DNA from 2 places in the Paraburkholderia sp. J69-1 genome. Region 2 is predicted to be linked to the other one. Evidence: predicted binding sites of a transcription regulator. Region 2 holds the regulator's gene; the other holds the start of a gene.

Region 1 (14,582 bases), on a different contig from region 2:
ACGGTCTGGCCGCGCTCGCGCCTGAGCGCACGACCCGGATCAGGACGCGTTGCCCGCCGTCATGCTGAGCGCGACGGCCTGCGCCACTTCGATGCCGTCGATGGCCGCCGAATAGATGCCGCCCGCGTAGCCCGCGCCTTCGCCGGCCGGATACAGACCTTCGACGTTCATGCTCTGATAGTCGTCCTTGCGGCGAATGCGCAGCGGCGACGAAGTACGCGTTTCCACGCCCGTGAGCACCGCATCGTGCATCGCGAAGCCGGCGATCTTGCGATCGAGCTGCGGCAGCGCTTCGCGGATCGCTTCGATCACGTAGTCGGGCAGCGCCGTGCTCAGATCGGTCGGCGTCACGCCCGGCTTGTACGACGGCACCACCGAACCCAGCGACGTCGACGGCCGCCCGGCGATGAAGTCGCCCACCAGCTGGCCCGGCGCCTGGTAATTGCTGCCGCCGAGCTCGAACGCGCGCTCTTCCCACTTGCGCTGGAACGCGATGCCCGCGAGCGGACCGCCCGGATAATCCTCCGGCGTGATGCCGACGACGATGCCCGCGTTGGCGTTACGCTCGGCGCGCGAATACTGGCTCATGCCGTTGGTGACCACGCGGCCCGGTTCGGACGTCGCCGCCACCACCGTGCCGCCCGGGCACATGCAGAAGCTGTAGACCGCGCGGCCGTTATTGGCGTGGTGGACGACCTTGTAGTCGGCCGCGCCCAGTTCCTTGTGGCCCGCAAACTTGCCGAAGCGGCTGCGATCGATCACGCCCTGCGGATGCTCGATACGGAAACCCAGCGAGAACGGCTTGGCTTCCATGAAGACGCCGCGATCGTGCAGCATCTGGAAGGTGTCGCGCGCGCTGTGGCCGACGGCCAGTACGACGTGGTCGCACGGCAGCGTCTCGCCATTCGAGAGCTTGAGCGCGCGCACCTTGCCGTTTTCGATATCGATGTCTTCGACACGGGTTTCGAAACGCACTTCGCCGCCCAGTTCGTGGATGGTCGCGCGCATCTTTTCCACCATGCTGACGAGGCGGAACGTGCCGATGTGCGGACGGCTCAGGTACAGGATGTCTTCCGGCGCGCCCGCCTTGACGAACTCCTCCAGCACCTTGCGGCCGTAGTGGTGCGGGTCCTTGATCTGGCTGTACAGCTTGCCGTCGGAGAACGTGCCGGCGCCGCCTTCGCCGAACTGCACGTTCGACTCCGGGTTCAGCACCGACTTGCGCCACAGGCCGAAGGTGTCCTTGGTGCGCTCGCGCACGGCCTTGCCGCGTTCGAGGATGATCGGACGAAAGCCCATCTGCGCGAGGATCAGCCCGGCGAACAGACCGCACGGCCCCATGCCGATCACCACCGGACGCTCACGCGTCGAATGCTCGGGCGCCTTCGCCACGAAGCGGTAGGTCATGTCCGGCGTCGGGCCGACATGCGGCTTGCCGGCGACCCGCTTGAGCACCTTCGCTTCGTCCTTGACCTCGATATCGACGATGTAGGTCAGCTTGATGTCCGAACGCTTGCGCGCATCGTGCGCGCGGCGGAACACGGTGAAGCTGACGAGGCCGTCCGCCGGAACGCCGAGATCCGCGAGGCGCTCCCGAATCGCGGCTTCAAGTTCGCTTTCGGCGTGGTCGAGAGGGAGTTTGACTTCGGATAGACGTAACATGAGTGCCAGGGTGCGGTCGCCACGGGATTCGTGGCCGATCTGTATTTTATAAGTTCGGCGGCTTTGCCAATGCAAAGGAGCCGCAGGACGAAACGCGAGCGCTTGTTTGACGGAGCCGGCGTGCGGGGTGAGCGCTGGCGAACCCGGTCGAGCGACCGCAGTTGATGTTGGGTTTGTTTTCCCTGGGGGGCAGGAAAAAGAAAGGGGCTACAGGCCAATGGCGTGTAACCCCTCGGTATTGCTGGTCGGAGCGATAGGATTCGAACCTACGACCCTCTGATCCCAAATCAGATGCGCTACCAGGCTGCGCTACGCTCCGACGAATCGTGGATTGTAGCGTCACTATTGCCGCGGCGTCAAATGGGTTTGTATCGCAAGGCGATATTTTTGTGCGGGCCGGGTTGGTGTGGCGTGCGTATGCCGCGTATTTGCCGTGCATGTGCCACTGTGCATACCGCTGGCAAGGCGGATTTTCCTCTGCACCGTCCCTAAAAAACCTCCTTCCAGGAAGCGTCACAAATACTGTATAAATATACAGGATAACGGCGCTCACTCATGCGTCCCGGAAACGTCCTCGTCATGCCCCATCCAGCGTCGGGCAGGGCGTCCTATTTTCTTTTTCCAGAGCGCGATCATGGCAGCAGCACTCCAGCTAGCGGCGACACACCTGCCGCCCCGGCTGCAAAGCCGGATCTGGCAGGGCAACCAGGTCGCCTGCGCGAGCGGGCGCACGGTGTCCAGCGGCCATGCCGCGCTCGATGCGCTGCTGCCCGGCGCGGGCTGGCCCGCAGGCAGTCTGACCGAGTTGCTGGTCGAGCAGGGCGGGATCGGCGAAATGCGTCTGGTGGCGCCCGCGCTGCGCGCGCTCACGGCGCGGGCCGGGCGCCACGTGCTGCTGGTCGCGCCGCCGTGGCGGCCCTATGCGTGCGCGCTCAAGGCGTGGGGCATCGCGCTCGAACGTCTGGTCTGGATTCGCGCGAGCGAGGACGAAGCGCCGTGGGCTGCCGAGCAGGCGCTCAAGCAGGACGGCATCGGCGCGGTGCTGCTGTGGCAGCCCAAGGCGCGCGCCGACGCCCTGCGTCGTCTGCAGGTCGCCGCGCAGGATTCGCAGGCGCTGGCTTTTCTGATGCGTCCGCCCGCGGCGCGCAACCAGTCGTCGCCGGCGCCGCTGCGCATGGTCTGCACGCCGGTGCCGCCGCCCGAAGCGGACACGCGCCTGAATCGCCGGGAGTGGATGCAGTTCACCGGCGTCAGCGTCGAAATTTTCAAGCGTCGCGGGCCGCCGCCCGCCCAGCCACTCGTCGTCACTTTGCCGTTGCAGGAGTCGGTGCTGCCCCAACCGGGCGCCGCGCCGGCCATGCCATGGCCCGGGGTCAATCATGCTGTGGATCGCCGTCACCTTGCCGTTGTTGCCGCTGGAGGCCGTGCGGCCGCCGCTTCCGCCGACCGGGGCGATCGCGTCGATCGCGTCGTCTGAAAGCGCAGCGCGCAGCGAAGCAGCCCAGCCCGAACGCTGCTACGCGCTCGCCGATCACGCGCGCATCCTGATCGCCGATCGCGATGCGTTCCGCCTCGGCGTGCAGCCCGGCAGCACGCGCGCGCATGCGCTGGCGCTCGCGCCCGGCCTCGTGCTGCTGGAACCCGATGCGGCGCGCGAGACGCGCACGTTCGAGGCGCTGGCGCTCGCGTTGCTCGCCTATACGCCGAAGGTGTCGCTCGCGCAGGCGGCGGGGCAGCCGCATACGGTGTTGCTCGAAGTCGGCTCCGGGCTGCGGCTGTTCGGCGGCGTGCGCGCGCTGCTGGCGAGAGTCGCGGCCACCGTGGCCGATTGCGGTCACGCCGCGCGCATGGCCTGCGCGCCCACCGCGTGGGGCGCCTGGACGCTCGCGCAGGCGCATGCGTGTGCCGGTGCGCACGCCGCGCGACGCTTCCACGTGCTCAAGGACAGCACGCTCGCCCACGCGCTCGACGCGCTGCCGGTCACGCTCGCGCCGTTCGCCGCGCAGCACGAACACGCGCTCACGCAGATCGGCTGCGCCACGCTCGGCGATCTGCGGCGTTTGCCGCGCGACGGCATCGTGCGGCGTTTCGGCGATGGCGTGCTCGCCTGGCTGGCGCAGGCGCGCGGCGAGGCGCCCGATCCGCGTGCGTGGTTCGTCGCGCCGCCGTCGTTTCTGGCCGCGCTCGAATTGCAGGCGCGCGTGGAAAGCGCCGAAGCGCTCCTGTTCGCCGCACGCCGCCTCGTGATGCAGCTGGCGGGCTGGCTCGCCGCGCAGCATGGCGCGCTGTCCGGTTTCGAGCTGCGTCTGGAGCACGAACTGGCGTCGCGTCACGCGTCGCGCACCTCGAGTCTGCGGCTCACGTGGGCGGCGCCTTCGCGCGACGCCGCGCATCTGCTGTGGCTGCTGCGCGAAAAGCTCAACCAGACCGAGCTGATCGCGCCGGTGATCGGCCTTGCGCTGGTCGCCGATCAGGTGAGCGAGTACGCGCCGCCTACCGACACGCTGTTCCCGTCGCCCGAGGCATCGGATGCGTCGCTCGCGCAGCTGTTCGAGCGCATCGGCGCGCGCATCGGCGAGCAGAACGTGTTGCAGCTGTTCGTCGAGGACGATCATCGGCCCGAGCACGCGATGTCGGCGCGCACGTATCGCGCGCCTACGCGTCGCCAGGCGTCGCGCAAGCCGGGCAAGTCGCATAAGCCGAATGGGCGCGCTGCGGCGCAGGAAGCGCTGGAAGAAAGCGCGCCGGTGCAGAGCGCCTTCGATCTGCCCGAGGTGCCGCTGCCTGCCCAGCCGCGCCCGGCATGGCTGCTCGAAAAGCCGCTCAAGCTGGCCACGCGCGACGACCGGCCGGTGTATCGGCGGCCGCTCAAGACGCTCACGCGCACCGAGCGCATCGAAGCGGTCTGGTGGGACGGCGAGGGCGTCGGGCGCGACTACTACGTGGCCGCCGACGATCAGGGGCGCATGTTCTGGCTTTACCGCGAACGCATCGGCGGCCAGTGGTATCTGCAAGGGCTGTTTGGCTGACCACGTCGGCTGACCACGTGGCCGATGGTTTGGCTCATATTGGCCGCCGCATTTTTTAACGCATCATGTCGATCCACGGAGCGGGCGCATCGTTGCCCGCACAACCTTCACCGCCGGCGCGGTTGCCCGAGTACGCGGAACTGCACTGCCTGACCAACTTCACGTTCCTGCGCGGCGCGTCGCGCCCGAACGAGCTGGTCGAGCAGGCGATCCGCCACGGCTACAGCGCGCTCGCCATCACCGACGAATGCTCGCTCGCGGGCGTCGTGCGCGCCTGGAGCGCGCTCAACGATTTCGACGAAGCGCGCCGCAAGGCCCACGAAGCCGCCACGCGCGCCACGCCCTTCGTGCCTGCGCTGCAACTGCTGATCGGCAGCGAACGAATCTCGTCGATGAAGACGGCGCGCCGTTCTGCACGCTCGTCGCATTGGCGATGAACCGCGAGGGTTACGGCAATCTCTGCGAGCTGATCACGCTTGCGCGTTCGCGCGCGAACAAAGGCGAGTACCGCGTGAACCCGGCCGATTTCACCGATCCCGAGCCGGATTTCACGCATCTGCGCCATCTGCGCGACTGCGTGCTGCTGCTGGTGCCGCAGCGCACGGCGACGCTTGCGCAAACGCTGCGCGCCGCGCACTGGCTGGCGGGTTTCGCGAGCGGGCGCGCGTGGCTTGCGCTCGAACTCTGGCAGACCGGCGGCGACGATACGCAGATCGAAGTGTTGCGCCATGTCTCTCAGGAAAGCGGTTTGCCGCTCGTGGCGGCGGGCGGCGTGCTGATGCATGCGCGCTCGCGCAAGCCCTTGCAGGACACGCTGAGCGCCGTGCGCATCGGCAAGCCGCTGGCATCGTGCGGGCGCGCGCTGGAGCCGAACGCGGAGCGCCATCTGCGCTCGCGCGTGCGCCTGAGCGCGCTGTATCCGCACGAGGCGCTGGCGGCGACGCTGGATGTCGCGCGGCGCTGCACGTTTTCGCTGGGCGAACTGGCCTACGAATATCCCGAGGAACTGGTGCCCGCAGGCGAGACGCCCACGACCTGGCTGCGCAAGCTCGTCATGCAGGGCGCCGCCGAGCGCTGGCCCGACGGCATGAACGAGAAACGCGTCAGCCAGATCGAGCAGGAACTCTCGCTGATCACCGAACTGCAGTACGAGAAATATTTCCTCACCGTGCACGACATCGTGCGCTTCGCGCGCGAGCAGAAAATCCTGTGTCAGGGCCGTGGATCGGCGGCCAATTCGGTCGTGTGTTTCTGTCTGAAAATCACCGAAATCGACCCGGTACGCATGAACATGCTGGTCGCGCGTTTTCTGTCCCGCGCGCGCAACGAGCCGCCCGATATCGACGTCGATTTCGAACATCAGCGCCGCGAAGAAGTCATTCAGTACATCTATGGCAAGTACGGCACGCGGCGCGCCGCGCTCGCGGCCACGCTCATCACCTATCGCTCGCGCAGCGCGTTGCGCGATGTGGGCAAGGCGCTCGGGCTCGACAACACGCTGGTCGAAAAACTCTCGGGCGCGCATCAGTGGTGGGACGGCCCGGATTCGATCGCGCATCACCTGGCGGAAGCCGGTTTTTCGTCCGATTCGCACGTCACGCAGCAACTGATCCGCCTCACGCGCGAGTTGCGCGGTTTTCCGCGCCATCTCTCGCAGCACGTGGGCGGTTTCGTGATCGCGCGCGACAAGCTTTCGCGGCTCGTGCCGATCGAAAACGCGGCCATGAAGGACCGCTACGTGATCGAGTGGGACAAGGACGATATCGACGCGCTGCGCCTGCTGAAAGTCGATGTGCTCGCGCTCGGCATGCTGTCGGCGATCCGGCGCTCGCTCGAATTCGTGGCGCTGCGGCGCGGGCTGCCGCAGTTCGGCGTGAAGGATATTCCGATCGAAGACCCGGCCGTCTACGCGATGTGCAGCCACGCGGATACGGTCGGCGTGTTCCAGATCGAGTCGCGCGCGCAGCAGAGCATGTTGCCGCGGCTGCGTCCGCGCACTTATTACGACCTCGTGATTCAGGTGGCGATCGTGCGGCCCGGCCCGATCCAGGGCGATATGGTGCATCCGTATCTCAAGCGCCGGCACGGCGAGGAGCGCGTCGAATACGCGAAGGACGAATTGCGTCCGGTGCTGCAGCGCACGCTCGGCGTGCCGATTTTCCAGGAGCAGGTGATGCATCTGGCGATGGTCGCCGCCGACTATTCCGGCGAGGAAGCCGACAAACTACGCCGCGCGATGGCCGCGTGGCGGCGCGACGGCAATCTGAAGCCGTATCAGCAGGACCTGACGGATCGGATGATGGCCAAGGGATACACGCAGGAATTCGCCGATCGCATCTGCGCGCAGATCGAAGGTTTCGGCGATTACGGTTTTCCGGAAAGCCATGCGGCCAGTTTCGCGCTGCTCGTGTACACGAGTTCGTGGCTCAAGCGCTATGAGCCGGCGGCGTTTCTGGCGGGGCTGCTGAACAGCCAGCCGCTCGGTTTCTATTCGCCGTCGCAGCTCGTGCAGGATGCGAAGCGGCATGGCGTGCTGGTGCGCGCGCCCGATATCGCGCTGAGCGACTGGGAAACCGTGCTGGAAGCGCGCGGCAAACCCGGCGTGCGGCTCGACAACGACACCGCGCGCGTGCGCCGCCGCCGGGCGGCGCATTATCACGCGCGCCTGCAGGCGGCGGTGGCGTGCGGCGCTGTGCCGGGCCTGCAGGCGCTGATGGAGCGGCATCGGCGGATTGCGCGCGTGCGGGCGGCTCAGGCGCCGCAGCAGTACGGCAGCGGCGGCCCGGCGGTGCGGCTGGGCTTCAGCCTGATCAAGGGTTTTCCGGAAGCGGCTGCGCTGCGCGTGATGGCTGCGCGCCTGCAGGCGCCGTTCGCCGATGTCGATGACCTCGCGCGCCGCGCCGCGCTGTCACGCCGCGAACTGGAAGCGCTGGCGGCGTCCAACGCGCTCGAAAGCATCGCGGGACACCGGCGCGAGGCGTGGTGGGCCGTGACCGCGCAGCATGCGGTGCCGGAGTTATTGCGCGATGCGCCGGTGGCCGAGGCGCGTATCGATTTGCCGCAGGCGTCCGAAGGCGCGGAAATCGTCGCCGATTACGCGAGCCTGCGCCTCACGCTCAATCGGCATCCGCTCGAATTGCTGCGCGAAGGGCTGGCGAAACAGCGTTTTCTCAGCGCGGCGCAACTGGCGCAGTGCGGCCACGGCAAGCTCGCGCGCGCGTGCGGCATCGTCACGGTGCGGCAGCGGCCGGGCACGGCGAAGGGGACGATCTTCGTGTCGCTCGAGGACGAGACCGGTTCGGTCAATGTGATCGTGCATGCGGCGCTGGTGGAGACGCAGCGCAAGGCATTGCTGGGCGCGTCGCTGCTGGCGGTGGCGGGCGTGGTGCAGCGCCAGGGCGAGGTCGTGCATCTGGTCGCGAACCGGCTGGAGGACCATAGCCGCCTGCTCGGGCGGCTCGCGACGCAGAGTCGCGATTTTCATTGAAGCGGGAAACGCGAATCCCGCGCGAGTTTCCGCGCGAATCCCGCGCCGGACTCGCTGCCTATGCCTTCGCGTGCTCGCGTTCGAAGGCGTCGAGCACTGCAAGAATGCCCGCATCGAACGGCGTGCGGCGCCCGATGCCCAGCGCTTCCAGCCGCCCCGAATCGAGGTGGCAGTCGCGCGGGCGCGGCGTGGCGTCGGCGGGTTCGGTCTGCGCGATCAATTGCGCGTCGATGCCGAGTGCGCGCGCGATGCGTTGCGCGATCTCGTACTTGGTCATCGGCTCGTCGCCGGACCATTGGGCGATGCCGCACACGGCGTTTTTATCGGCGCAACGGGTCAGCAGTTCGCGGATCACGAACGCCACATCGGGCGTGAACGTGGGATAGCGCGTGGCCCACGCGTCCATCACGGCCGGCGTGCTGCCTGGCTGCGCGGAGGCTCTGATCGCCGGCACGAGGCTCGTGACCGCCGACTCGTGCCAGCCGACGATCGGACCGTAGAGCAGCGGCAGACGTAGCACCAGCGCGTTATCGGTGGCGTCGAGCAGCGCACGCTCGCCCTCGAGCTTGCTGTGTCCATAGGCGTTGAGCGGATTCGGCGTGGACTCGGGCAGATAGGGCGGCGCGCTGCCGTCGAACACGTAATCGGTGGAAATCGACAGCACCCACGCGCCGCGCGCGCGGGCCGCCGCCGCAATGTGGCGCACGGCATCGACATTGAGCGCGCGCGCCGCGTCCGGATCGTGTTCGCAGACATCGGGACGGCGCTCGGCGGCCGCGATCACGATGGCGTCGGGCGCCTCGCGCGCGACGAAGGCTTCGACCGCAGCCGCGTCGCGCACGTCGAGCGCAAGCTGCTGCGCGCCGACGCGGCTGAACGCCGTCTGCACGACCTGCCAACCGGTCTGCGTGGCCAGCTCGCGCACGAGCGCGCGGCCCAGCAGTCCCGATGCCCCGACGATGGCGACCTTGAACATGGCGCGCGCCTCGCGTCAGGCCGCGGCCGTGGCCGTGACGGTGTAACCGGCTTCGTCGATGGCGGCCTTGAGCACGTCGGCGCTCTGGCTCGATTCGACGCTCACGCGACCGGCGGCCAGATCGATCTGGACCTGGGCGGCGGCGTCCTGCTCGTGAATGGCGCGCGTGACGGCGCCGACGCAGTGCTGGCAGCTCATGCCTTCGACGTTGAACTGGATCATGGTGAATTCCTTTTAAGTGGAGCTAGAGAAAAGCGTCGCCCGATTATGCCAGCGGAGTCTGGGCGGATCGGGCGAGGCGGCTGGACCTTCCCACCATGGGAAGGTGTAGGATCAAGAAATTGGCAAATTGCAGGAGAACAGCATGAACATCGGCGAAGCGGCGCGCGCCTCGGGCGTCACGGCGAAAATGATCCGCTATTACGAAAGCGTGGACCTGATCGCGCCCAAAACGCGCACGGAAGCGGGCTACCGCGTCTACGGCATGGAGGAGGTGCATGCGCTGCGGTTTATTCGACAGGCGCGCCGGCTGGGCTTTCTCGTCGACGATATCCGCCGGCTGCTGGCGCTGTGGCACGACCGCTCGCGCGCCAGCGCCGAGGTCAAGGCCATCGCGCTCGAACACGTGGCCGAACTCGACGTGCGGATTGCCGAACTCACGCAGATGCGCGACACCCTGCGCCACCTTGCGGCTCATTGTCACGGCGACGACCGCCCGGACTGCCCAATCATCGAACGCCTCGCCGACCCGGAACCCGTGGCGCAACCCGCGGATATTTGACGCCGCGCAAGCGATCGGCAAAAGGTGCAACCCGAACGGATTGCCGATCGCAACTTTTCCGCTTTCTTGCACAATCGTGGTGCAATTTTTGGCGATGCCAGCGGCAAGGTTCTGCATTTCCCGAAAAATCTGCCGATAAATCATGGTGTTGCTCAATCGTTGCCAAACATTTGCGGTGCACCATTCCAGATTGGAATGCACTGTATGCGAGCAATTCACTGGAAAAGTCAGGTGCAACCGCTATAATGCGGGTTATCCCTTACGAGGGTAATCCCTGATGCAAATCCACCGGGGATACATACCGATCCTTGGAGAACATCATCATGTTTGCGTACTTCCTCGAAAAGCTGAGCACCTGGTTTGAAACTGCAGAACGTCGTCGCCGCGAAGCGTATCTCGCCTCGTCGTCGGACATCGTGCAGCTCGAACAGCGCATCCGCTCGCTCGAATCGAACGGCTACTCGCTGTAAGCAGTCCGCTGGCCCGGCATCAGGCCCAGCGACTCGCCGCAAGCCCCGCATCTGGCGGGGCTTTGTCATTTCTGGGCCGCTTTTCAATGTGTCGATGTGTGCAGTCTGAACCTTGCCACCACGGTAAGGTAAAGTCCTTTTTGCGATTAGCCGACAACACATAGGTAAGGCCGGCTTCGCGAGGCGCGGTCGGCGTGGCTTTTCATCCGGGGGCTTTTATGGCGTCAGAACGGTTTTCTGGGAATGCGTTGGGCAATGCGTTGAGCCAATCGCTGGCTGTCGCGCTGATGGCGGCGGTCGTGACGCTGGCGAGCGCCGGCGCGCATGCGGCGGGCAAACCGCTGATTCTCGACACGCAAACGGGGATCAACGACGGGCAATCGGGCACGGTGCTGCAAACCGCGCCGCTCTCGCATCAGCCGATGGTGCAGATGCAGCAGTTGCCCACGCTCGATGGGAACGGCACGAGCGGCTCGCAGCCGATCATCGTCGCGCCTTATGTGGAAGTGCCGGGAGGAGGCGGGCGTCCACCGCGTCCGCGGACGCAGCAGTACGCGCCACAGCAATAGCGCCGTAAAAACCGCCGCACAAAAGAAAACGGCCCGTCTATCGACAGGCCGCTGGCTGACTCAATTCAGGCTCAATCGCCGCGCGATTCGATCTTGAACTGCGCACCATCGTCGATGCCGAGCGTCTTCACGAGGAACGGCATGGTTTCCTTGAGCGACGCCGCGAGCGTGTAGGGCGGGTTCAGGATGAACATGCCGCTGCCGAACAGTCCAAAACCATCCTGCGGCGGGCGGCTCACCGACAGCGACACGTGCAGCCAGTTCTTTTCCTGCAGGCGCTTGAGCTGTTCCGGGAAGCGCTGCGATTCAGGGCGCGTCACCTGCGGATACCAGACCGCATACGTGCCGGTCGCGAAGCGCTCGAGACTTTCTTCCACACACTTGATGGTGCGCGAGTAGTCGCGCTTGTCCTCGAACGACGGGTCGATCAGCACGAGCGCGCGGCGCGGCGGCGGCGGCAGGAGCGCCTTGATGCCGTCGAAACCGTCGCCCGGATAGATCATCACGCGGCGACCCGCGTCGCGGAAACGATGGCGCAGCACGTCGATTTCCGTGGTGTGAAGCTCGAACAGGCGCATGCGATCCTGCTCGCGCATCATGCGCCAGGCCAGATACGGCGAGCCCGGATAGAAGCGCAGATCGCCGTCCGGATTGAGCGCCGCCACTTCGTCGACGTATTCCGAGAGCATCGCCGGCAGATCCGTGCGGCCCCAGAGCTTGCCGATGCCGGTGTCGAATTCCGCGTTTTTGGTCGCGTAACCTTCGCGCAGCGCGTAGGCGCCCGCGCCCGCATGGGTGTCGATGTACCAGTACGCCTTGTCCTTCTTGCCGAGATGGTTCAGCAATTGCACGGCGACGGCGTGCTTGAGGACATCGGCGTGATTGCCGGCGTGAAAGGCGTGACGGTAGCTCAGCATGATGGGGCCAAAGGCAAGTTCGGGTGGCGCGGCGCTCTGTGCTTATCGAGCGATTAACCGAGGCGCGCGGCCCGATGGCGGGTGAGACGGACCGGCGGCGCATCGTGCGCGCCGCCGGAGAAAGGCCGCGTATTGTACAGGGCCTCTGCAGCGCAGCCGCACAAGCTGCGGGCGGGCCCTGAACGCGGATCTTCGGGCGCGCGCCTTACTCGAAAGCTTCGCCGACGATCGCCTCGATCTTCTCCTTCACTTCGGGCGTGATCTTGTCCGCGACTTCGCGCGCCTTCATGTTTTCGCCGATCTGTTCGACCCGCGACGCGCCCGTAATGACCGTGCTCACGTTCGGGTTCTTGAGAATCCACGCGAGCGCCAGTTGCCCGACCGTGCAGCCCAGTTCCTTCGCGAAATCCGCAAGCTTGCCGACGATGGCGTTTTTATCCGCGTCCGTGACCTGCTTGCGCAGCCAGTCGTAGCCTTGCAATTGCGCGCGGCTGTCGGCGGGCACGCCGCCGCGATATTTGCCGGTCAGCAGACCTGAAGCCAGCGGGCTCCACGTGGTCAGACCGAGGCCGATGTCTTCATACAGGCGCCGATACTCGTCTTCCACGCGGCGGCGGTGGAACAGGTTGTACTGCGGCTGTTCCATGACGGGCTTGTGCAGATGATAGCGTTCGGCGATTTCCCACGCGGCGCGGATTTCGTCCGCGCTCCATTCCGAGGTGCCCCAATAGAGCGCCTTGCCGCGCGTGATCATGTCGCTCATCGCCCAGACGGTTTCCTCGACCGGCGTGTTCGGGTCGGGCCGATGGCAGAACACCAGATCGACGTAATCGAGCTGCAGGCGCTTGAGCGAATTGTCGATGGCGTCCAGCAGATATTTACGGTTGAGCGTGTGGTACTGGTTGGGCGCTTCGTTCAAGCCCCAGAAGAACTTGGTGGACACCACGTAGCTCACGCGCGGCCAGGCGAGCTCTTTCAGCGCCTGGCCCATGATTTCTTCGGATTGGCCGCCTGCGTAGACTTCGGCGTTGTCGAAGAAGTTGACGCCCGCGTCGCGCGCCGCAGCGAGCGATTCGCGCGCGAGATTGCGGTCGACCTGGTTGCCGTACGTGACCCACGAGCCGATAGATAGTTCGCTGACTTGCAGGCCGGAGCGGCCCAGTCGCCGGTAGTTCATGAACGTCTCCTTTGCGTAGAGCAGGCAAATTAGCACGATCTGCGCAAGGGCGCAGAAGGCCTGCGCCGCGCTGCATCAAGTGCGCTGCAAGTAAAAGGCAAGTCAGCCGGAAGTCTGCCGAAAGCCCTTGCCAGCTTCACGCGCGTGACAAGCGCCTTCATGCACAATAGCGCGATTGGCCGCGGCGCAACATTCCGGCGAATGGCCTATGCCATTCGGCCGATTTGACGGCGTGTGTGTGTCGAGGTCTCATCTTGTCCACTACCTGGAGGTACTCGATGTCGTCTCTCACCCTGAATTCGAAGCTCGATGGCAAGGTCGCAGTCGTTACCGGCGCCGCCAGCGGCATCGGCAAGCAGATCGCGCTTACGCTGGCCCAGGCCGGCGCGGCCGTCGCCATCGCCGACCTCAACCAGAGCGGCGCAGACGCCGTCGCGGAAGAGATCAAGGGCGCGGGCGGCAAGGCCATCGGCGTCGCCATGGACGTGACGAGCGAAGAGGCCGTCAACGAAGGCATCGACAAAGTCGCCGCTACCTTCGGCTCGATCGACATCCTGGTGTCGAACGCGGGTATCCAGATCGTCAATCCGATCGAAAACTACTCGTTCGCCGACTGGAAGAAGATGCAGGCGATTCACGTCGACGGCGCCTTCCTCACCACCAAGGCCGCGCTCAAGTACATGTACAAGGACGATCGCGGCGGCGTGGTGATCTACATGGGCTCGGTACACTCGCATGAGGCGTCGCCGCTGAAGTCGGCCTATGTGACGGCCAAGCACGGTCTGCTCGGCCTCGCGCGCGTGCTGGCCAAGGAAGGCGGCAAGCGCAACGTGCGCTCGCACGTCGTGTGTCCGGGCTTCGTGCGCACGCCGCTGGTCGACAAGCAGATCCCCGAACAGGCCAAGGAACTGGGCATTTCCGAAGAGGAAGTGGTCAAGAAAGTGATGCTCGGCGGCACGGTGGACGGCGTGTTCACGACCGTCGAAGACGTGGCGCAAACGGTGCTGTTCCTTTCGGCGTTCCCGAGCGCGGCGTTCACGGGACAGTCGTTCGTCGTCAGCCACGGCTGGTTCATGCAGTAACGCGGGGGCCGGCTATGGCGCAGCGCAAGAAAGGACAGGTCCAGTCGAGCGCGGTCGCTGACGAGGCCGTCGCGCTTACCGGGGCGGGCACGCAGCCGCAGCCCGGCGACACCTCGATTCACCACGAGCCGCACGATCAGGCGCACAACCAGGCGCGCACGTCGCGCTGTAGCAGCGACTCTGCGCAATGGGAAACCGTCGCGCTCACGCTGCAAGGCGGCGGCGCGCTCGGCGCGTACCAGGCGGGCGTCTATGAAGGCCTGTTCGAGGCCGGCATCGCGCCCAACTGGATCGCGGGTATTTCGATCGGCGCGCTCAATACGGCGCTGATCGCGGGCAACGCGCCCGAGCATCGCGTGGCGCGGTTGCGCGAGTTCTGGGAAACGATCTGCCAGCCGGCCTGGAGTCCGCCGTTGCCGGCTTTTGTGGAGC
Region 2 (14,582 bases):
ATCAACGTGCGTAACCAGTTTCGCGGCAAGATCAAGGAGATCATCCGCGGGTCCGTCGTCTCGGAAGTCGATGTCGATACGCCGTTCGGCGTGGTGACGTCGGTGATCACCACGCGTTCGGTCGACGAACTCGACCTGAAGGTCGGCTCGGAAGTTGTCGCGCTGGTGAAATCGACGGAGGTGTCGATCGCGCGCCTGTGAGCGCGCAGATCAGCCCGTGAACGCGTGCGTCCCTCGCTGGCGGCCGACGCCAAAGTGCTACGATGAACCGGCATGCGGTCAAGCCACCACGGAGGGACGATCATGGAGCCGAAAGGCCTCGACATGGGCGACTACGAGGAGCGCTACAAGGACTACGACATCGAAGTCGCGGTCGAGCAGGTGCTCACGGGCGTGAAAGCGCATTTTCGCGTCACGCGCGCGGGTGTCGTGCTCAAGGATTGGGAACTGGTCCACATCGACCGTCTCTGGTCGACCGAACATGCGGCCGCCGAAGCCGGTTTCGCGGCTGCGCGCGCATGGATCGAGCAGGGCGCCGTGCCCTGATTGCGGATAAAAAAATGCCGCACTCTGGGGGGAGCGCGGCTCAGGGGAAGACGGGGCCAGCCGATGTTGGAGAGATGACCCCGTGCCTTCGATCAGGTTCAAAGGTAACAAATCGGACTATCGCTGTATACACGGTGATATTTCGATTTCTTACTTCGGATGGATGCTTCGTTGTTTGCTTCGAACGAGCGCGTGCCTTGAACGGCGCCTAAGATGGAGGCATTCCGACTGGAGCCGCCATGTGCACTAACTATGCCGCCGCGCGACGCGACCGTCTTTTCCGGCACTTTGGCATCGAACCGCCCGATTCGCCCTGGCGCGACGAAATCTATAAAGACTATGCGGCGCCGATCATCCGGCATGTCGATGGCGCGCCACGCGCCGATCTCGCGACCTTCGGCATGGTGCCGCGCAAACATATTCCACCCGGCGTGCGTGTATTCGACACGATGAATGCGCGTGCCGAGACGGTCGGCGAGAAGCGCAGTTTCAGCGGCGCGTGGAAGCGTCAGCAATTGTGTCTCGTGCCTTGCGAGGCGTTTTACGAGCCGTGTTATGAAACCGGCAAAGCGGTGCGCTGGAGGATTGGGTTGACGTCCGGCGAGCCGCTGGCGATCGCGGGGTTGTGGCGCGAGTGGGATGAACCCGACGGCCCCGCGTTCTCATTCACCATGCTCACGGTCAATGCGGCGGAGCATGCGCTGATGTCGCGCTTTCACAAACCCGGTGACGAGAAGCGGTCGGTGGTGATCCTCGCGCAAAGTGTGCGGGAAGATTGGCTTGGCAGCCGATCAATGGATGAGGCGCGATCGTTCTTGACGCCTTTCCCGGCACAGCAGATGGCGGCGGTGGAGGATGCGGTTGCGCCGAGGTCAACTGCCAGTGGGGCAGGTGAAGAGTAGATTGATTGGCATTGCGAATGATTGCTCGCGATGCCAGCTTGAGGCAGGTCGTGTCGCTCTAGCGACTGCGCATACACCTGCATCGTCGTAAGCGATTTTCAGGCGCACAAAGCAAAAAGCCCAGTCACGAGGACTGGGCTTTCGCTTGAATCTTTTGGGGTGGCTGATGGGACTCGAACCCACGACGACAGGAATCACAATCCTGGACTCTACCAACTGAGCTACAGCCACCACTGTCTTACTGTTTTCTTGTTTGTCGCTGCTTTGTTAGCGGCGTCAATCAAGAAGCAAGATTATATACATGCCATATCGATCTTGCCTAGCCCTTTATTCAAAAAATTATGAAGAAAGTTCGGCGGCGGCTTCGAGCGGGGCGCGCAGGTGCGCACGCGCCGTTTCGAAGATGGCGAGATCGCCCTTGGCAAGCTCACGGCTATCCGACAGCACACGACGCCAGCCACGCGCGCCGGCTTCGCCGCGATAGAGTCCGAGCGCGTGACGCGTGATCGAGCCGAGGAACGTACCGCGCTCGATCTCGCCCGCGCAATACTCGATCAGCTTCGCTTCCACTTCATCGCGCGTGAGCGCCGGCCCGGTCGCGCCATAGAAGCGCGCGTCGACATCGGCCAGCACGTAGGGGTTGTGATAGGCCTCGCGCCCGAGCATCACGCCATCGACATGTTCCAGATGCGTTTCGACTTCGTCGAGCGTCTTGATGCCGCCATTGATGATGATTTCGAGCTGCGGGAAATCGCGCTTGAGCTGGTACGCGTAGTCATACTTGAGCGGCGGGATTTCGCGGTTCTCTTTCGGGCTTAGGCCCTTCAGGATCGCGTTGCGCGCGTGGACGATGAACACTTCGCAACCGGCATCCGCAATCGTGCCGACGAAATCGCGCACAAAAGCGTATTCCTCGACCGCATCCACGCCGATGCGGTGCTTGACCGTCACCGGCACCGACGTCGCGTCGCGCATCGCCTTCACGCAATCGGCCACGAGCTTCGGCTCGTTCATCAGGCAGGCGCCGAACGCACCGCGCTGCACGCGCTCGGACGGGCAGCCGCAATTCAGGTTGATCTCGTCGTAGCCCCATTGTTCGCCGAGCTTGGCGCAACGGGCGAGGTCGTCGGGTTCGCTGCCGCCCAGTTGCAGGGCGACCGGCGCTTCGTCGGGCGTGAACGCCAGATGACGCGGCACGTCGCCGTGGAGCAGGGCGCCCGTCGTCACCATCTCTGTATACAGCCAGGTGTGCTGCGAGATGAAGCGGTGCAGCGAGCGGCAGTGGCGATCCGTCCAGTCCATCATGGGCGCAACGGAAACGCGGCGGGGGCTGGCGATACGGTTTGAAGACATGGTAAATACGTGCGCAATCAACGCGCGGCAGACGAGGAACAACCTTGTATTTTAACGTATTTTTGCTCTCGCGCCGGCCGCGATTTTGCGCTGCGCCATCCTCCGATCGACACGCTTGAGATGTTTGCAAACCCAGACAGAAAGCGGTTCCACCGGTTCTTCCAGGCCGAAAGACCCTTCCGGCGTTATGTAATCCGCCTGTCCAATGTTGCGGCGCGAAAATTTTTTTGAGACGCCTTTTTAGGGTCTGTTCGTCGCTCAGCCAAGCCAGGATTGCGACTCCGGATTGTTTCCAAAGTCGGAATAAACAATTCGGATTATCGAGATTATTTTCCGATAGTAGGTGTATACACTGAGCCTCATTGACGCGGCTCGTGGGCTCTCTCCGACTCCCATGTGTGGCGCCTTTCCCCGCAAGTTGAACCGGATATTGGAGTCCACCATGAAGACCAAACTGATCGCCGCACTGCTCGTCGCAGCTTCCGCTTCCATCGCCGCTCCGGCATTCGCCAGCGGCTACGGCCCGGCACCGTTCTACCGTCCGAACGTTGGCGCACCGGCTTCGCAGCAAGGCCAGAGCGCCCAGACCGTGGCCGCCGAACGCGCCCAGCAGCAAGGCGTCGATTCGTCGTACGGTGGCGTTGCAGGTGCATCGACCCAGTCGGGCGCGCACAACGCACAAACGCCGCGCGCGCAGCAAGTGTTCTTCGGCAACTAAGCGCGATTAGCCGAAGCGCCGCGCCTGCAGGGGCGGCTGGAACGCCGGGAGTCTTTCAGACCCCGGCGTTCTGCATTTCTGCGCCGATACTTCAAGCAATCCGCTACGACGCCGCGCGCACGCGCTGGTCGATGGCGTCGCGGATGCGGTCGAAGGCAGCGTCGAAGGCGTTGTCCTGGGTGGGAAAGCGTTCATCGGCGATACCGTCGATGGGCACATCCGCGTGGGTGTCGTCGGTGAGGCTATGGATGCGCTGGGTCGTGATCGTAAAACCGGTGTCGTGTTCGCCATCCACGCCGGCGGTCATGGTGTAGCCCATATATTCGTAGCTGCGCTCGTGTTGCATGCCGCTCCTCCGCGTCGCGTGATCCTCCGCCGATGATGGCACGTCCCGCGCCCGCGCCGCCGCTCTTTGCGCGGACGCGTTCGCGCCGGCCCTCGCGCGCGCTGTACTACCATGATCTGCAGCAGTTGCGATGGGCGCGCGCCGTTCTCTGAGTGGCGTTCGCCCGCCACGCCAGGCCGTCGCTGGCCCAACAGGAGGTGAACGATGATGAAACGCGTTGTGCTTCTCGCCGCACTGGCGCTGCCGGCTGTTTTCGTGTCGGCCGCGGCTATCGCGCAGCAACCGCCGCCGCATGGCGGGCCGAACGAGTATCGCGGCGGGCCGCCGCCGGAACATCCTCCGGCCGATATGCCGCCGCCGCAGTGGCACAAGGGCGATCGCGTCGCGCCTGAATATCGCGACCGTCAGTACGTGATCGACGACTGGCGTCAATATCACCTCAAGCCGCCGCCGCGCGGTTATCACTGGGTAGGCGTCGGTGGCCAGTATTACCTCGTGCATAACTCGAACTGGGCCGTGGAACGCGTCGGGCCGTAAGCCGGGCGCAAGCATCGCCTCAATGCAACGCACAAAGCCGGGTCGAGCCCGGCTTTGCCGTTATTCGGCGTCTCCTGAAAAAAATCGTGCGCCGTGATAGCTTCTGCGTTCTCCCCAACCAATGATGGAAAACGCTTCGATGGAATACCGCACACTCGGCGATACGGACGTCAAGGTAAGCCTGATCGGCCTCGGCACGATGACGTGGGGCGAACAGAATACCGAGCGCGACGCACACGAACAGATCGACTACGCGCTCGATCAAGGCGTCACGCTGATCGACGCCGCGGAGATGTATCCCGTGCCGCCGCGCCCCGAAACGCAAGGTCAGACCGAGCGCTTTATCGGCACCTGGCTCGCGCAACATCGGGCCGCGCGCGAGCGCATCGTGTTGGCGACCAAGATCGCCGGTCCGGCGCGCCAGCCGCACAATCCGCGTCATATCCGCGGTGAAGGCAACCAGTTCGATCGCAAGAATCTGACCGAAGCGCTCGACGGCAGCCTCAAGCGCCTGCAGACCGATTACGTCGATCTGTATCAGCTGCACTGGCCCGACCGCAGCACGATGACTTTCGGCCGCCCGATGTATCCGTGGGTCGACGACGCCTACACGGTGCCGATCGAGGAAACGCTTGCGGTGCTCGCCGAGTTCGTCAAGGCGGGCAAGGTGCGCCACATCGGCGTGTCGAATGAAACGCCCTGGGGCGTTGCGCAATTCCTGCGCGCGGCCGAAAAGCTGGGCTTGCCGCGCATCGTCAGCATCCAGAATCCGTATAGCCTCGTGAACCGCACGTTCGAATTCGGGCTTTCCGAGTATTCGCATCGCGACAAGCTCGGCCTGCTGGCTTATTCGCCGATGGCGTTCGGCTGGCTCTCGGGCAAGTACGAGGGCGGGGCGCGGCCCGAAGGTGCGCGCATCACGAAGTTCGAGCGCTTCCAGCGTTACAGCAAGCCGCAGGCGGTGGCCGCGACGTCGAGCTACGTGGCGCTCGCGAAGGAACTCGGTTACACGCCCGCGCAGTTTGCGCTGGCGTTCGTGAACAGCCGTCCGTTCGTGACGAGCAACCTGATCGGCGCGACGAGCATGGCGCAACTGAAGGAAAACATCGCCAATGTCGATGTGAAACTGTCGGCCGACGTGCTCGCGCGCATCGATGCGCTGCACGAACAGCAGCCTAATCCGGCACCGTAACGCGTGCCTTCGCCGCCCGGCGGTTTGCTGTCGCCGGGCGGCCCGAATCGGTTCTTCCCTGCTGTATCGGCCGCTGTTGCGGCCACGCGTGTCACGCCAAAGTCGTTGGCGATTCGCAAGGCATGCACTACGATCCTGCCAACACCCGCGCGGCCGTGGATTTCCCCGATCGGGCCATTCGCGCGTCCTGCGCCGAAAACGTTCCGCGCGGCTCGTTTGCAATCAATCCTTAGACCTATCGCCCTTTGCGGAGTACCCCACGATGACGAGCGCACCGAACGCGCAATCGCCACAGTCGCCTCAATCCGGCGCGGCCGTGCCCGGCTATGGCTGGGCCATTTTTCTGTTGCTGGCCGTGGCCGGCCTGTTTTACGTGAAGTGGTTCCCTTATTACCACCGCGCTTTCACCGCCGAATCGACCCATTCGATCGGCAAATCGATCCTGATGGGCGCTTCGGCCAGCGCGCCCGCGCCGTCGCTGGGTGCCGCGCTCGATTACGCCCTTGCGTACGGTAAGGCGATCTGGCAAGCGATGGTGCTGGGCTTGCTGCTCGGCTCCGGCGTGCAGGCGCTGTTGCCGGTGCAGTGGGTCGCGCGCGTGCTTGGGCGGCGCGGTTTCGGCAGCGTGGCGGCGGGCGGTCTGCTGTCGGTGCCGGGCATGATGTGCACCTGCTGCGCGGCGCCCGTGGTGGCGGGCCTGCGTGCGCGCAATGCGTCGGCGGGCGGCGCGATCGCGTTCTGGCTCGGCAATTCCGTGCTCAATCCCGCGACGCTCGTGTTCATGGGTTTCGTGCTGGGCTGGCAATGGAGCGCGCTGCGTCTGGTGCTCGGCGTGCTGCTGGTGTTTGGTCTCGGCTGGCTGGCCAACCGTCTCGTGACGCCGCAGGAAGCGCGCGCCGCCGACGACCGTCTCGCGCTGCTCGCGCGCCAGCAGGCCGAAGGCGGCAATGTGTTCGCGCGCTGGGCGCGGATTTTTGCGCGCATGGCCGTGCGCCTCGTGCCGGAGTACATCGTGCTCGTGCTGCTGCTGGGCGCGGCGCGCGCGTGGCTGTTCCCGCACATCGGCCCGGACGTCACCAGCAGCATCGGCTGGATCGTCGCGTTTGCGGTGGCGGGCATGCTGTTCGTGATTCCGACCGCCGGCGAAGTGCCGATCATTCAGGCGATGCTGGCGCTCGGCATGGGCGTTGGCCCGGCGGGCGCGCTGCTGCTGACGCTGCCGCCCGTGAGCGTGCCGTCGCTGGCGATGCTGGCAGGCTCGTTCCGTCCGCGCGTGCTGACGCTCGTGGCGGTGGTGGTCGTGCTGTTCGGCATCGTGTCCGGGCTGGCGGCCGTGGGGCTGGGGTTCGGCGTAGCGGCCTGAATGCGCGTCGGGCCAGTGGCCGCGGTGCTACGATGAATCGATAGCGATCGCGCGGCGCTAACGACGACGTTTTAACGATCAAGCTTAAGACCGCGGATGGCCGCCAGGCCGTCCGCATAGATGAGGGCTCAGGCCCAGGAAACGGTATGGCACAGCAAAAAACCAATCCGAAACTCGAACAGGCGCTCACGCGCGGCGACCTCGCGATCCGCCAGGCCAATTCCGCTCGCGCGACGGCGGTGCTGCGCGCGCTCGGCAAGATGATCGTCGAGGCTTCGGCGACCATCGGCGTGCAGGCGCACGTCTCGATCCCCGACGGCGACCGTATTTACGATCCCGCCGACGGCCTCTGGCCGCAGCAACTGCTGATCTCGCTGGACGAACCCGTCGAGGAAGCCGACCCGGAAGAAATCCGCACCGTGCGTCTGCACGCGCAGACCCAGGCGACGGTGTTCCGCGTCGAGTGGCATCGCTCGGACGGCAAGATTGGCCGTCAGGAAGGCGGTCCGTTCGCCACGGTCGCGTTTATTTCGGACGTCGATATTCCCTGGGGCGACGACGAAGACTGACCTCAGCGCATCATGCGGCGCCGGAACAGGATCGACGCGATGCTGAACGGCACGATGATGTAGAACGCGAGCACGCCCAGATGCAGCGCGGCGTGCTCGACAGGCCGTCCGAGCATGGCCGGCCGGATCAGATCGACGGCGTGCGCGAGCGGCAGCATCAGCGTGATGTGCTGCGCGGCGGGCGGCAATTGCGTGATCGGGAAAAATACGCCCGAGAGCAGCAGCATCGGCGTGAGCACGAGCGTCTGATAGAACATGAAGAAGTCGTAGGACGGCGCGAGCGCGGTGACGATCATCGCGCAGCTCGCGAAGGCGAGGCCCGCGAGCGCGATCACGGGCAGCGCCAGCAGCATCGACGGAAAGCTCGCATAGCCGAGCCCGCCCGCCACGATCATGATGGCCGCGCCCGAGAGCATCGACTTGCTGGCGGCCCACATCACTTCCCCGAGCACCACGTCGCCGAGCGAGAGCGGCGTGTGCATGATCGCCTCCCACGTGCGCTGCACGTGCATGCGCGAAAAGCCCGAATACATCGACTCGAAGCTCGCCGACATCATCACCGAAGACGACACCGTGCCCGCCGCCAGAAACGCGATGTACGAGACGCCGTCCACATGCCCGACCATCAGGCCGAGGCCGAAACCCAGACCGAACAGATAGATCATCGGATCGGCGAGATTGCCGAACATCGACGCGATGGCGAGCTTGCGCCAGACCAGATAGTTGCGCCGCCACACGGCGATCCAGTGCGTCGCGTTCGAGGGCAGGGCCGCGCGCGGCTCGCGCAGCGGCGGGTGGGCGGGGCGGGTGGGGCGCGTGGGCGGCGGAGGTTGAGTGCGTGTCTGCATGGCGTGATCGGCTGTTCTGCTGGGTGGTTTCGCTGCGTGCGTTGGGGGCTGAATGCCGCGGCTTAGTCCTGCATCTCGCGGCCCGTCAGCCGCAGGAAAACATCTTCCAGATTCGCAGGCCGATGCAGATAACGCAGGTCCGAGCGCGGGCGCAATTGCGCATGCACGGGCGCGGGATCGTCGACATAGCAGAACAGCGTCTCGCCGCTGATTTCCGTGCGCTTGGCGAAGGGCGCGAGCGTGTCGCGCAGCGCGGCCGGGTCCGGTCCATAGACCTCGATCACATCGCAGCCGATCTCCGATTCGATCAGCGCTTTCGGTGCGCCCTCGGCGATCTTGCGGCCTTCCTCGATCACGCAGACGCGGTTGCACAGCCGCTCGGCTTCTTCCATGAAGTGCGTGGTGAGCAGAATCGTCTTGCCGCGCGCGAGCAGCGAGCGCAGCCGCTCCCAGATCAGGTGGCGCGCTTGTGGATCGAGCCCGGTGGTGGGTTCGTCCATCACCAGCACATCGGGGTCGTTGACGAGCGCGCGGGCGAGCGTGAGACGCCGGCGCATGCCGCCGGACAACTCGCTCACGCGCGCATCGGCCTTGCTTTCGAGGCGCGCGAATTCGAGCAGCGGCGCGACAAGCGCCTTCGCCTCGCTTGCCGAAAGCCCGAAATACCGGCCGAACACGAGCAGATTTTCGCGCACGGTGAAATCGGGATCGAGATTGTCGAACTGCGGCACGACGCCGACGCGTGCCCGCGCGTGACGCGCACGCGCGGGCACCGGCTCGCCGCACAGGCTGATGCGTCCCGCATCGGGCGAAACAATGCCGAGCAGCATGCGCAGCGTCGTGGTCTTGCCCGCGCCGTTAGGGCCGAGCAGTCCGAAACATTCGCCGGGGACGACGTTGAACGAGAGGCCGTTCACGACCGTCCGGTCTCCATAGTGTTTGATTACCTGCTCGAATTCGATGGCGGGCATGTCGTACCGTTTTCCGGTTTTATCGTCGGTTTGGGTTCGCCTGAAGCGTCCCTTCGATCGTGCGCAGGGCGTGCATGGGGTGCACGCGTCGCACGTCGCAAGGCGGCCTATTCTAGTGCATCGCCGCGCGCGAGGTGGCGCGCGCCCGCGCCACAAACGCGATTCCGATGCTGCGGCAATGGCTGTCACGGCAAGCATCCAGATTCAGCGCAAAGCCCGTGCCGTAAGGCTTTCGAGGCGCCAGAACGGTGCATGCATGTCGTCCGCTTACCTGGCGTTTTCCAACCCTTGCGCGCTGAATTGCGGCGCACCATCATGCAGTTACAACCTGCGCTTCGAGCGGGTGGGGAGAAGCGATCATGGCGAGCTACAAAAAGATTCTGCTCTGTTACGACGGCTCGCGCGAGGGCCGCAAGGCGCTGCGCTGCGGCGCCGATCTGGCGTTGGATCTGCAGGCGGAAACGCACCTGCTTTCGGTGGTGGATATGCGTTCGACCATCGCGCAAAGCGCCGGTTTGCTGACCGATGTGGCGTGCGGGCGCTTCGAGGAAACGGCGCGCGAGATCCTGCAGGAAGGCGTCGATTGGCTCACCGAGCGCGGCGTGCGCGCGCAGGGGCATTTCGCGTTCGGTCATCCGATCGACGAAATTGCCAATCTGGCCAATGAAATCCAGGCGGATCTGGTGGTGGTGGGGCATCGCTGCCGCACGGGGCTGTCGCGCTGGTGGATGGGCGCGGGCACTACGCCGCTGCTCGATCGCGTGTCGTGCAGCATTCTGGTGGCGTGTTCTTCGGCAGCCGAAGAGAAGCAGCAGCAGGCGGCCGCGTAACGGCGCGCCGTGTTCTGTCAGTGACAGGCACTCACATGCGCCCAGTCGCAATGGCTGGGCGCGTAGCGGTTCAATGGCGTTCGATTAATTGGCCGCGCCGTTGCCGGCATTCGCGTTGTTCAATTCCACCGCAGCAAGCTTCCACGAGAAAAGCCCGTGCCGCTGAAGGATGGCGGCATAGTGCTCGCCGCTCGCGCTGCGCTGCCATGTCACGGCGAATTCATTGAGGCTGCGATAACCCGCCGAGGTTTGCGCACGCGGTGGCGCTTGCGACGTATCCGTATTGGCGGGCGCGGGTTGCTGCGCCGGCGGCGCTGTTTCAGCCGGTGCCGATGAAGCCTGCGTCCCGGGCGGCGGCGGTGCCGGGCGATCGCCGGGCTTGCCCGTGGGCGGCATGCCATTGAGCAGCGCCGCCACACCTTCAGGCGTCGCGTACGCATCCACCAGCGGCCCGATCAACGCCGAGCCGATCACCGCGCCCAGCATCAACAGCGGATTGCTACTGTGCTGCGCGTGAATGCGCTCCTGCAGCATCTCGCCCACCTGCTGCTTGAGACTCACGCGCAACGCCGGGTAATCGACGTATTCGTTCAACGCGACGGCGTCGCGCGCATCCGCCGCCTGCTTGAGGTGGTTGAGCGCGATGTACGGCGACGCATAGCCATAGCCGAGCGCCGCGACAACGGCCACCGCCGCGACTGCAATCGCAACGGGTTTCTTCCAGTTCGAGGACGCGCCTGAAGGCGTGGAGACAGTCGGATGGGTCATCGGGCAGGGCGGCCCCGCGCGAACGGGGCAAAAGTTCAATCAGGGTGTTGACCGCCCGCGCGCCAGAAAATTTCCCATGAAACAGCTTGTTACTTCGCCAGTGCCACCGGCATGTCGCCGGTTTGTTCGGCGATGCAACGGTCGAGCGCGCGGCACACCGCATCCATCGTACCGACCATGATGAGGCGCGACGGACCGTGATAGACGCGCACCGGCGCGCGGCGATCCGGCTGTTCCGTATTCAGCGTGCTGTTGAGCGACACGCGCGCGAACGCAGGTTGTGCCGACGGCAGGGGCGGCAGTTCCGGCGTGTACGTCTCTTCAGCGGTGTTCTCGAAGAGCGAGCCATTGAGCGCTGCCGCCGAGGCGCGCGCGTCGCGCAATGCACACGACGCGATCCCGCGCAGATGGCGCAGACGGCCGAATTGACGGAAGGGCAACAGGCGGGCAAGGCGTTCCATGACTCTCTCTCCAGAAGATGCGCGGACCAGGCGCTGACAAGGCGCGGTCGGAATTATCAGAATTCGGTGGGACGGATCAGACCGACGGCGATGCCTTCGAGCGCGAATTCAGCGCTGCCGGCGGCGACGAAGATGTTGTCGTAGTCGGGGTTTTCGGCGATCAGCTCGATACCGTTGGGCTGACGCTTCAGACGTTTCACGGTCACGTCGTCGCCCAGACGCGCGACGATGATCTGGCCGTCCTTCGCTTCGGCTTTCTTCTGCACGGCGAGCAGGTCGCCGTCGAGGATGCCCGCGTCGCGCATCGACAGGCCGCGCACCTTCAGCAGGTAGTCGGGGCGGCTCGAGAAGAGCGCCGGGTCGCACGCATAGTTCTGCGAAATATGTTCCTGCGCGAGGATCGGGCTACCCGCGGCCACGCGGCCAACCAGCGGCAGCGTGAGCTGCATGATGCTTGCGTGCGGCAGCGTGAATTGATGCGGCAGGTCGTCGGGCCCCGGCATCAGGCGGATGCCGCGCGAGGCGCCCGCAGCCAGTTCGATCACGCCCTTGCGCGCCAGCGCGCGAAGGTGCTCCTCAGCGGAGTTGGCCGAGCTGAAGCCGAGTTCGGCAGCGATCTCGGCGCGCGTGGGCGGAAAGCCGGTGCGCTCGATCGCGCGGCGGACCAGATCGAAAACCTGCTGCTGTCGTGCGGTGAGTTTGGTCATGTCGACACTGTATGTTTGAACAGGTAGCTGTATTTTTATACAGTACTCGCCGCTTTTCAAGTGTTACTTGAGGTTTGTCGTTTGGGTGGCGCTACAACGGCGTTTTGCGATGGTCTGACGGACGAAAACGTGCTCCGACAGCCGATTTATCCGCGCTTACCACTTTTGCGTATTAAAAAATGAAAAAACATCATTTTTAATAATGTAAGCCAATCGCTAGACTGGCCTTCATCGATCGCCGCACAGACAAGAACGCGGTGGCGCGCAGCACCACACGGCACACGACAACACGGAGAAAGCGGGATGAAACAAGGCACTACGGGGCGCGGCTGGTTCACGACACTGGCGGCAAAACTGGTTATCGGCGCGGCGCCGCTGCTGGGCATGGTCGCGATGGCGCCGGCTGCGCACGCGGATACCTCCCTGCTCAACGTCTCCTACGATCCGACGCGCGAGCTGTACCAGGAGGTCAACGAAGCCTTCATCAAGCAGTGGAAGGCCAAGACCGGCGAAACGCTCACGATCAAGCAGTCGCACGGCGGTTCGGGCGCGCAGGCGCGCTCGGTGCTCGACGGCCTGCAGGCCGATGTGGTGACGCTGGCGCTGGCCTGGGACATCGACGCACTGGCCAACAAGGGCATCGTCGCGAAGGACTGGCAAAAGCGTCTGCCCGATAACGCCTCGCCGTACACCTCGACCATCGTGTTTCTTGTGCGCAAGGGCAATCCCAAGCACATCAAGGACTGGGACGATTTGACCAAACCGGGTGTGTCGATCGTCACGCCGAATCCGAAGACCTCGGGCGGCGCGCGCTGGAACTACCTTGCGGCCTGGGCGTATGCGGAACACCAGCCGGGCGGCAACGACCAGAAGGCCAAGGAATTCGTCACGAAGCTCTACAAGAACGCCGGCGTGCTCGATTCGGGCGCGCGTGGCGCGACCACCAGCTTCGTGCAGCGCGGGATCGGCGACGTGCTGATTGCCTGGGAAAACGAGGCCTTCCTGTCGCTCAAGGAGTTCGGGCCGGAGAAGTTCGAGATCGTGGTGCCGTCGGTGAGCATTCTGGCCGAGCCGCCGGTGGCCGTGGTCGACAAGGTCGTCGACAAGAAAGGCACGCGCAAGCAGGCCGAGGCGTATCTGCAATTCCTCTATAGCGAGGAAGGCCAGGAGATCGCCGCGAAGAACTTCTACCGTCCGCGTTCGGACAAGGTGCCGGCGGCGCTCACGGCGAAGTTCCCGAAGCTCAAACTCTACACGGTGGATGACACCTTCGGCGGCTGGACCAACGCGCAGAAGACGCACTTTGCCGATGGCGGCGTGTTCGACTCGATTTATCAGCCGCAGTAAGAGTTGCAATACGAGCCGCAAGCAGCAAACATAAAAGCACCATAAAACAAGGCGCGCCCAACGAGGCGCGCCTTTCGGCGCAGCGGCCTGCACGCCTTGAAGTTGCAGAAGACGCCGCGCAACCCATGTGAAGAGATAGAGCATGACGACGTTCCGATTACAGAAGCCTGGCGCCTTGCCCGGGTTCGGCGTGACGCTCGGCATTACGGTGGCGTATCTGAGCCTCGTGGTGCTGATCCCGCTCGCGGCGACCTTCCTCAAGACCGCGACGCTCGACTGGGCGCAGTTCGTGCGCGCCGTGTGGTCGCCGCGCGTGATCGCGTCGTACCGCCTCACGTTCTTCTCCGCGCTCGGCGGGGCGCTCATCAATGCCGTGTTCGGCTTCCTGCTGGCGTGGGTGCTGGTGCGCTACACGTTCCCGTTCAAGCGCGTCATCGACGCGCTCGTCGATCTGCCGTTCGCGCTGCCCACTTCCGTGGCAGGCATTTCGCTCGCGGCCGTCTACGCGGGCAATGGCTGGATCGGCCAATATCTGGAGCCGCTCGGGCTCAAGGTGGCGTTTACGCCGCTGGGCGTGCTGGTGGCGCTGACCTTTATCGGCCTGCCGTTTGTCGTGCGTACCGTGCAGCCCGTGCTCGAAGAGTTCGAGCGCGAGCAGGAAGAGGCCGCGGCGTGCCTGGGCGCGTCGCGCTGGCTGACGTTTCGCCGCGTCGTGCTGCCCGCCGCGCTGCCGGCGCTGCTCACGGGTTTCGCGCTCGCGTTCGCGCGCGCGCTGGGCGAATACGGCTCGGTCATCTTTATCGCCGGCAATGTGCCGATGAAGTCGGAAATCACCTCGCTGCTCATCATCACCAAGCTCGAGCAATACGACTACGCGGGCGCCACCGCGCTGGCCGTGGTGATGCTGTGCGTGTCCTTCCTCATGCTGCTCTTTATCAACACCTTGCAGTGGTATCTGCAGCGGCGCACGAGTCGTGGCGCGGCCAGCGCGGCGCCGGTAAGCGCCCAGGCGGCAACGGGAGGTGTGCAATGAGTTCGACGGTTCGCAAACCGCAGGCTGGCCGACCGGACCCGGTCACCGAAGCGCCGTGGGTGCGCTGGCTGCTGACCACGATCGCGCTGGT

What was found. Region 2 encodes LexA, which represses DNA repair genes until DNA is damaged. Its sites were predicted from a motif close to ACTGTATNNNNATACAGT; they were not measured.
Region 1: imuA (translesion DNA synthesis-associated protein ImuA) is a predicted target of LexA. The motif match lies at 2,184-2,201, and genes of this name have one in related genera.

Annotation. Positions count from the first base shown of each region.
Region 1 is NZ_CAJMZG010000027.1:88,196-102,777, reverse strand. Features, by position in the region: gene U5A67_RS35415 (NAD(P)/FAD-dependent oxidoreductase) at 40-1,662, opposite strand; tRNA gene U5A67_RS35410 (tRNA-Pro) at 1,905-1,981, opposite strand; gene imuA (translesion DNA synthesis-associated protein ImuA) at 2,297-3,139, shown strand; gene U5A67_RS35400 (DNA polymerase Y family protein) at 3,042-4,691, shown strand; gene U5A67_RS35395 (error-prone DNA polymerase) at 4,780-8,178, shown strand; gene U5A67_RS35390 (SDR family oxidoreductase) at 8,237-9,154, opposite strand; gene U5A67_RS35385 (heavy-metal-associated domain-containing protein) at 9,170-9,376, opposite strand; gene cueR (Cu(I)-responsive transcriptional regulator) at 9,519-9,935, shown strand; gene U5A67_RS35375 (hypothetical protein) at 9,960-10,181, shown strand; gene U5A67_RS35370 (DUF3563 family protein) at 10,259-10,405, shown strand; gene U5A67_RS35365 (hypothetical protein) at 10,666-10,974, shown strand; gene U5A67_RS35360 (23S rRNA (adenine(2030)-N(6))-methyltransferase RlmJ) at 11,046-11,891, opposite strand; gene U5A67_RS35355 (aldo/keto reductase) at 12,097-13,068, opposite strand; gene U5A67_RS35350 (3-hydroxybutyrate dehydrogenase) at 13,347-14,150, shown strand; gene U5A67_RS35345 (patatin-like phospholipase family protein) at 14,165-14,582, shown strand, end outside.
Region 2 is NZ_CAJMZG010000011.1:155,889-170,470, forward strand. Features, by position in the region: gene U5A67_RS21535 (TOBE domain-containing protein) at 1-201, shown strand, start outside; gene U5A67_RS21540 (hypothetical protein) at 304-546, shown strand; gene U5A67_RS21545 (SOS response-associated peptidase) at 786-1,448, shown strand; tRNA gene U5A67_RS21550 (tRNA-His) at 1,604-1,679, opposite strand; gene dusA (tRNA dihydrouridine(20/20a) synthase DusA) at 1,788-2,801, opposite strand; gene U5A67_RS21560 (hypothetical protein) at 3,244-3,519, shown strand; gene U5A67_RS21565 (hypothetical protein) at 3,623-3,865, opposite strand; gene U5A67_RS21570 (RcnB family protein) at 4,073-4,402, shown strand; gene U5A67_RS21575 (NADP(H)-dependent aldo-keto reductase) at 4,542-5,594, shown strand; gene U5A67_RS21580 (permease) at 5,857-6,957, shown strand; gene U5A67_RS21585 (hypothetical protein) at 7,104-7,526, shown strand; gene U5A67_RS21590 (ABC transporter permease) at 7,529-8,374, opposite strand; gene nodI (nodulation factor ABC transporter ATP-binding protein NodI) at 8,437-9,345, opposite strand; gene U5A67_RS21600 (universal stress protein) at 9,705-10,175, shown strand; gene U5A67_RS21605 (DUF2939 domain-containing protein) at 10,260-10,943, opposite strand; gene U5A67_RS21610 (hypothetical protein) at 11,033-11,404, opposite strand; gene lexA (transcriptional repressor LexA) at 11,461-12,111, opposite strand; gene U5A67_RS21620 (sulfate ABC transporter substrate-binding protein) at 12,415-13,458, shown strand; gene cysT (sulfate ABC transporter permease subunit CysT) at 13,601-14,491, shown strand; gene cysW (sulfate ABC transporter permease subunit CysW) at 14,488-14,582, shown strand, end outside.